2 regions of the Paenibacillus sp. FSL R5-0378 genome follow, and region 1 is predicted to be linked to the other one. Evidence: predicted binding sites of a transcription regulator. Region 1 holds the regulator's gene; the other holds the start of a gene.
What was found. The regulator LexA, encoded in region 1, represses DNA repair genes until DNA is damaged. The targets are predictions, from matches to a motif close to CGAACATATGTTCG.
Positions count from the first base shown of each region.

Region 2: addB (helicase-exonuclease AddAB subunit AddB) is a predicted target of LexA. The motif match lies at 1,782-1,795, and genes of this name have one in related genera.

Region 1 is NZ_JBBPAY010000001.1:5,324,711-5,328,276, forward strand. Features, by position in the region: gene MKY74_RS24595 (hypothetical protein) at 1-486, opposite strand, end outside; gene MKY74_RS24600 (DUF896 domain-containing protein) at 724-906, opposite strand; gene MKY74_RS24605 (LysM peptidoglycan-binding domain-containing protein) at 1,008-1,388, opposite strand; gene lexA (transcriptional repressor LexA) at 1,628-2,254, shown strand; gene MKY74_RS24615 (response regulator) at 2,350-3,540, opposite strand; gene MKY74_RS24620 (sensor histidine kinase) at 3,515-3,566, opposite strand, start outside.
Region 2 is NZ_JBBPAY010000001.1:5,933,258-5,936,823, reverse strand. Features, by position in the region: gene MKY74_RS27580 (hypothetical protein) at 1-491, opposite strand, end outside; gene MKY74_RS27575 (SRPBCC family protein) at 763-1,188, shown strand; gene MKY74_RS27570 (ArsR/SmtB family transcription factor) at 1,191-1,568, shown strand; gene addB (helicase-exonuclease AddAB subunit AddB) at 1,865-3,566, shown strand, end outside.

The sequences.
Region 1 (3,566 bases):
TGCAAAACGCTCCAGACGTTCCCCTATGGCATCGGTATCGTAGCGGTTGATCAGGCGCGTGAACACCCAGTTGCCGCCTTTGCCCTTCGGCTCAATCACGACAGAGCCTTTGGCCAGCTTGATCTTGGCGATATTGTCTGCGGTCAGTCGCCGATCCCGGTTGAACTTGATCGTCGATACGGCGTTTTTCTCCACGCGCAGGAAAGGTCTGCGCAAAAAGATCATCAAGCCCAGGAACACGTACATGGCCATAATGATCCAGGTCATGCCGCTGTTTCCCGCCGTACCCTCCTGTCCGAGCATTCCGAGCAGGAAGTAAACCGCGGCCAGAGCGACCATCGTAATCGGAAGCACATAGTTTCTTCCTTTATAAATGTCAGCCGATGGACCTCCCGTGCTATAGATGGATGGCTTTCCCTCTTTCTTTCTCTGCTTGTTCAGCTGCGCTGAATTTTTTCTTACCTGTCTTTCCCATGAACGGGCCATTCACGAACCTCCTCAAAATGCTTTCGGCTATATAGTTATTTACTTCCTCATATATAACGGCCCAATACTGCTTACAGCAATTATTCCTGTAGTTTCACATTCTATATAATAGAAAGCAAATGAAGGAAAACTTGGTGCGCTTACATAGAAGCATTCTGTTCTCGGTAGTGAGCCATACAAAACCTTGAGTCAGTCTATACCATAATCGAATGTATGAGTCTAATCCAGCAGCGGGTGTTATTTCTTCTCTTCATCCACCCATTCAATCGAGTCCAGCTGCTGTCTGAAATTTCTGCGGACATTCTGAAGGTATCTCTCACGAAGCTTGGCCCGTTCTTCGATTTCCTCTTCGGTTAAACCGGATTCCTTTTGCTTGCGCGCAAGCTCATTAATTCTCTCTACAACGCTGTCGATATCCATACAATTACTCCTCCAATATTCAAGTCATACCTAACTTTGCCATGATAAAAAGAGCTTGTCAAGGTTCACACCTTTCCAAGCTCTTGATCATTTATCTTCTATTAATATTGTGGGAGTGCCAATACTTCTCCGGCTTGAATTTCGCTGCTGGTTAAATCGTTATACTTCTTCACCGCCATAATGTATGCGCGGATATCCATGTCTTCCGGCTTATGGGCAGAAGCGATTCCCCACAGCGTATCGCCTTGCTGAACGATGACATTTTTCTCTAACCGAACATCATCCGAGGTTCCCGCGAATACGCGAACGACACCTGTGCATCCCACCAAAATAATCAGGGCCGCCAAGATCAGTTTGATCAAAGCAGGGCCTGGCACGAAGGACTGTACTTTCTTCAACCAAGGAGATGCTATAGCTTCATTGATGGATGGGTTAACGGATGAGTTATTATAAATACTTTGGTATGTAGTGTGCTTCAGCATAAATATTACGCCTCCAAACGTTTGTTCTTGTTTTATGAGAACAATATAACACGAACATTTGTTTTGTTCAATACTTTTTTCGAACAATTGTTCCTATGTTTTTAGAGGCGGGTTTCCTTCATTCAGAAGCCGTAAAAATCCCGCTCCATCAAAGCAAAATCATTTAGAACTTATGTTTGTACGAACGGCAGTTCTATGTTATAATTTTACCAAACGTTACTAAATGGGGTTGATGGGGAATGTCAAAGATATCTAGCCGGCAGCAAGCGATATTGGAATTTATCAGAAATGAAGTCCGCGCCAAGGGTTATCCTCCGTCCGTCCGTGAGATCGGTGAGGCGGTAGGGTTGGCTTCCAGCTCGACCGTACACGGCCATTTGGACCGACTGGAGAAGAAAGGCTTGATCCGCAGAGACCCTACGAAGCCTCGTGCCATTGAACTGTTGGGACAAGAAGAATCCGAGAGCAGCAATCTGTTCACGCATACGATCGCCAGAGTTCCCGTAGTAGGCAAGGTCACAGCTGGGGTGCCGATCACGGCAACGGAGAACATTGAAGATTACTTCCCTCTGCCGCAGCACTATGTCGGAGATGAGAAAGTATTTATGCTTTCCGTCGTTGGAGACAGTATGATTGAGGCGGGCATTCATAACGGTGACTACGTCATCGTGAGACAGCAGCAGACAGCCGATAACGGGGACATCGTCGTTGCCATGACGGATGAGGATGAAGCAACCGTGAAGACGTTTTACAAGGAGAAGGACCATATCCGGCTCCAACCGGAGAACCCGGCTTACGAACCTTTGCGTCTGAACCATGTCACCATTCTGGGCAAAGTCGTCGGGCTGTTCCGCGATATTCACTAGCAGATGATGCTGGACAAGCAGCAATAGAGCCCTTGCTCTTCCTTACTCAGGAAGGTCAAGGGCTCTTTTCGGCGTTGGGATCAAGGCAGGATGATTCAGGTGGGACACACCTCACGTGAATCCGCCGTTTGCTCCAGACGGTACTCCGTCGGCGTTTTTCCCGTTTTTTTGCGGAACACCTGGGTAAAATGCTTGACGTCCACATATCCGACTTTGTCCGAAATGTCGGCCAGCTTTAAATGCGTTTGCAGCAGCAGCTTGGAGGCTTGTTCGATCCTCAAATTGGTGACGTATTCCTTGAAGCCGCTTCCCGTCTTCTGCTTAAACAGCTGGCTGAAGTAGACCGGATTCAGGAACACGACCGAAGCTACCTTTTCCAGGGACAGATCCGTATGGTAGTGCGCTTTGATGTACTGCACCGCAACCTCGATCGCTCGGTTACCGCCCGGGTTGTTGTATTCGTACTCCAGCGATGCCGATTCCTGGCGCATCCGCCGCACTTCCTCCGGCACCCGGTGAATGTCTGTGATGAGTCCCGTCGACTGAATCTGGAAAGGCACCTTGACGAATCGTTTCAAGTTAGCGCGCAGCTCATCCGTCAGGCGTTTCATGCCTCCCTCTTCCCCCAGCGAGACGAGGCCGATCAGGCTCGTTTCGTCCATGCTTGTCACAAATCCGCAGCCGTGCGCTTCAATCAGCTCACCAAGCACATTTTCAATAATAAAATGCTCCAGATGCACCGGTGCGTCGCTCTCCATCTTAACCATCACCAGTTGGAATGCGGGGTAGCTCTCAATTATAGACGCGACGTCAAGGCGCCCGGTATCGAGTCCGCTCGCCCAGCGCTGAAATACAGCCTCACGCAAATACTTCAGGTTAGACTTCAGCAGCTCCGCCTCGCGCACGATTTCGTTCTCCCGATCCATCTCCTGAGCAAGTCCGGATATCATGGAGAGCAGCAGCTCTTTCCCGATCGGCTTGAGCATATAGTTCTTAGCCCCAAGCTTGACGGCTTCCTGGGCGTAGGAAAACTCGGAATAAGCCGAAATAATGACCCATTTGATATGCGGATAACTGCCTTGGCACAGCTGCATCAATTCAAGGCCCGTCATTCCCGGCATGAGGATATCGGTCAGCACCAGATCAATCCGGTGTTTGCGCAGCTGCTGTACCGCTTCCTCCGGATTCGCCGCCAGGTGAACATAATGCTGCGGATAGGCCCGGTGGATGGTGCGCTTAATTCCGTCACGGATCACATGCTCATCGTCCACGACTAAAATGTTCATCTTCCATTCCTCCTTGGTGCCGGATT
Region 2 (3,566 bases), 610 kb from region 1:
GACAAGTCGAGGCCGAGCAGAGAACGCTTGATTTGCTGCAGGACGTTTTCGCACCGCTGCCTCACCCAGACCTCATCGGCAAAATGCCGGGATACTTCTGAATACAGGCGATGCAAATGGCCATGGGGATCGGAGATGATCGTATTCACCCGGAACGGGCCTGCCAGATGGTGTGAGACGAGCACCTTCTGCACCGAGGACAGCTCGGATAGGGAGATGTAAGAGCCTTCGATCAGGGTATTCCGATATATGAACTTACCCGGTTTTAACGGCGGCTCCGCCAGTTCAGACACGACCATCACGTCGATATCGGAGCTTGGAGACATCGGGGCATCTTCCGGCATTCCGATTGTGGAACCCGTGAAATAAGCGCCCATAAATCCTTTTTCCTTTGAGGCTTGGTGCATCACCCAGTCCGCTGCAGCGGCTCTTGCGGAACCGACCGTCCCGGGCTGATTTTCAGACGAGCTTGAAGAATCCTTGATATCCACCGTCTTTCCTCCCTTTGCCTTAAAGTGAGAACGTCCTCATTATAGAATGTCAGGTGAAAAATGGTAGACTGTTTGTTTTTGGAAATATGAGCTATAATAACAATATAAGGAGCCGAAAGGCTCCTTTTTTCGTTGAATTCCGGCTTACGGGCCGCAGAAGGACAAGGGGTTGACATGAAACCAAAAGGTTTCGTATAATTCATATGAAACCAAATGGTTTCGCATTCGAATGTAAACCGGGTTGATTGACTGCATATGGAGGTACTTATACATGGAAAACTCAACAAACAATGCTTTGCCTGATATCCGCCACACTGGCGTATTCCAGGCTCCGATCCAGAAAGTGTGGGAGGCGGTGGCGACTCCCGAAGGGCTGTCCGCCTGGTTCATGCCCAATGACATGCAGCCCGTCGTAGGCCACGAATTTCACATTAATGCCGGTCCGTACGGCATGTCGCCGTGCAAGGTGACCGAAGTGGATCCGCCGCACCGGCTGGCGTTCCGCTGGGGCAAGGACTGGACGCTTGTTTTCGAGCTGAAGGAGCTGGACGGCAAAACGGAAGTGACGCTCATCCACTCCGGCTGGAGCGCGGACCAAGTGACCGAGTTCAACCAGCCGCATACGGTCGTGCGCGAGACGATGGACCAAGGCTGGGCCGGACTCCACCAGAAGCTGGGCAGATACGTCGAGGCTTAAGCATGACGGCGACTGCGTCCAAGCACGACGTGTTTCAGGCCGTGGCCGACCCGACCCGGCGCCAGCTGCTCAAGCTGCTGTCCGATCAGGAGATGCCCGTAACGGTGCTCAGCAGCCATTTTCCGATGAGCCGGACGGCGGTTTCCAAGCATCTGCGGATTCTGTCGGAGGCAGGGCTGGTGAAGGAAAGGAAGGTCGGCCGCGAGACGAGGTACCGGCTGGACCCGGGGCCTTTGCAGGAGCTCAAGGATTGGTACTCCTATTTTGAACGCTTCTGGGAGAACAAGATGGCAGCCCTGCAGCACTTCGTGGAGTCGGATGGTTCCGAACGCTTCCCTGCCCCGCTGACCCTTGTGGATAAGGAGAAGGAACAAAATTAGCCGGTGATTCAATCGCTCTATACTGAACCATGATCCCTGCATGATGGCCATGGAAACTAGCATTCGTACAAATCAAGCAAAACAAGAGACAGCGGTACAAGAGGATCACCTCCTCCTGTACCGCTGTTTGGCATGCCGGGACACGGCGTTCCTTCGGGTTGAGCGTATCGGATAAATGCAAAAAACGGTAAGTGCCTCCTTTTTACAGTTCCGCAAACATACGTTCTTTTCAAAAAAGGTTGTGTTATACTTATATTTAATAGTTTTCAAGGTTTACATACGAAGGAGGCAACACCATGTCGGTTCATTTTCTGATCGGACGATCCGGTAGCGGCAAGACGACGGCGATCCTAAGCGAGATTACGTCCCGGCTGAAAGTAGAGCCTAAGGGCAGCCCGCTGATCCTGCTCGTTCCCGAGCAGGGCTCATTCCAGGCGGAGCACAGCCTGGTATCGTCGGGCGCTGTCAAAGGCAGCGTCCGTGCGCAGGTTCTCAGCTTCCGGCGCCTGGCGTACCGGGTGATGCAGGAGACCGGCGGGTCGGCGAGAGTCGGCATCAGCGAAGAAGGCAAAAAAATGCTGCTGTACAAAATCATTCAGCGCCGCAAAGAGGAGCTGAAGCTGTTCGGCGCCTCCGGTGACCAGCTGGGTTTCATAGGCAAGCTGAACGAGTTGTATACCGAGCTCAAGCGGTACTGCGTAGATTCCGCCGTGCTGGAAGAGCATTTGACCCAGCTGACGGAGCAGAAGGCGGCCGCCCCGATCCTGCGCTATAAGCTTGAGGATTTATGGACGGTGTACCGCGACTTTGAACAGGAAATATCACCGCTTTATATAGATGATGAAGATACGCTCGTCACTTTGGCTGAAGGGATTCGCAGCTCGTCGTATGTCAAAGGTGCGGACGTATGGATCGACGGCTTCCACGGGATGACTCCGCAGGAATACGGGGTTGTTCGCGAGCTGATGGCCCATGCGTCATCGGTCACCATTGTGCTCACGCTGGACAAGCCGTACCACGGCAGCATGCAGCCGCATGAGCTGGACCTGTTTCACCCGACTGCCACGACTTACATCAAGCTGAGAGGAATGGCCGACGAGCTGGGCATCGAAACGAACGATTCGATACTGCCGGCATCGGACCTGCCCAAATTCCGCCTCAGCCCGCGGCTTGCTCATTTAGAGCGCGGTTATGACCGGCGGATTCCCTGGAAGGGGCAGGAGAGAGAGCAGGTTCAGGAAACCGAAGGGATTTCCCTCTATGCCGCCGAGAATCGGCGTACCGAAGTGGAAGGGGCTTTGAGGGAGATGCTGCGCCTGGCCAGAGAGGAAGGGGCGAGATACCGCGAAATGGCCGTGTTCGTCCGTAATTTGGGCGATTACGAGCATTTGGTGGAGCCCCTGTTCCGGGACTACGGCATTCCGTTCTTTCTCGACCAGAAGCGAAGCGAGCTGCACCATCCGCTGGTGGAGTTTATTCGTTCCGCACTGGATGTCGTGCGCCGGAACTGGCGGCATGAGGACGTATTCCGCTGCATCAAGAGCGACCTGCTGCTTCCGCTGGACGGGTCGCTGGGGCGGGAGGATATGGACGTGCTCGAGAACTATGCCCTCGCCTGCGGAATTCAGGGATACCGCTGGACGGACGGCCGCCCGTGGAAAGCTATTCCGAGCCTGTCCCTGGAGGAAAACGGCGGAGAGCGACGCAGATCCGGAGAGCAGCTTCTCAGCCTGATGGAGCACTGCCGGAGGGTGGTCAGCGAGCCGCTGCTGGCCTTCGGCAAGCGGGTGAAGAAGGCGGGCAGCGCCGAGGAGCTCAGCACAGCGGTCTTCCGTCTGCTCGAGGAAGCCGACATTCCCGAGAAGCTGGACCTGTGGAGCCGCGAAGCGCTGGAGTCCGGGCGCCCGGAGGCGGCGAGGGAACACCGCCAGCTGTGGGATGCGGTCCTGGAGCTGCTGGATCAGATTGTGGAAATGATGGGTACGGAGAAGATGGCCT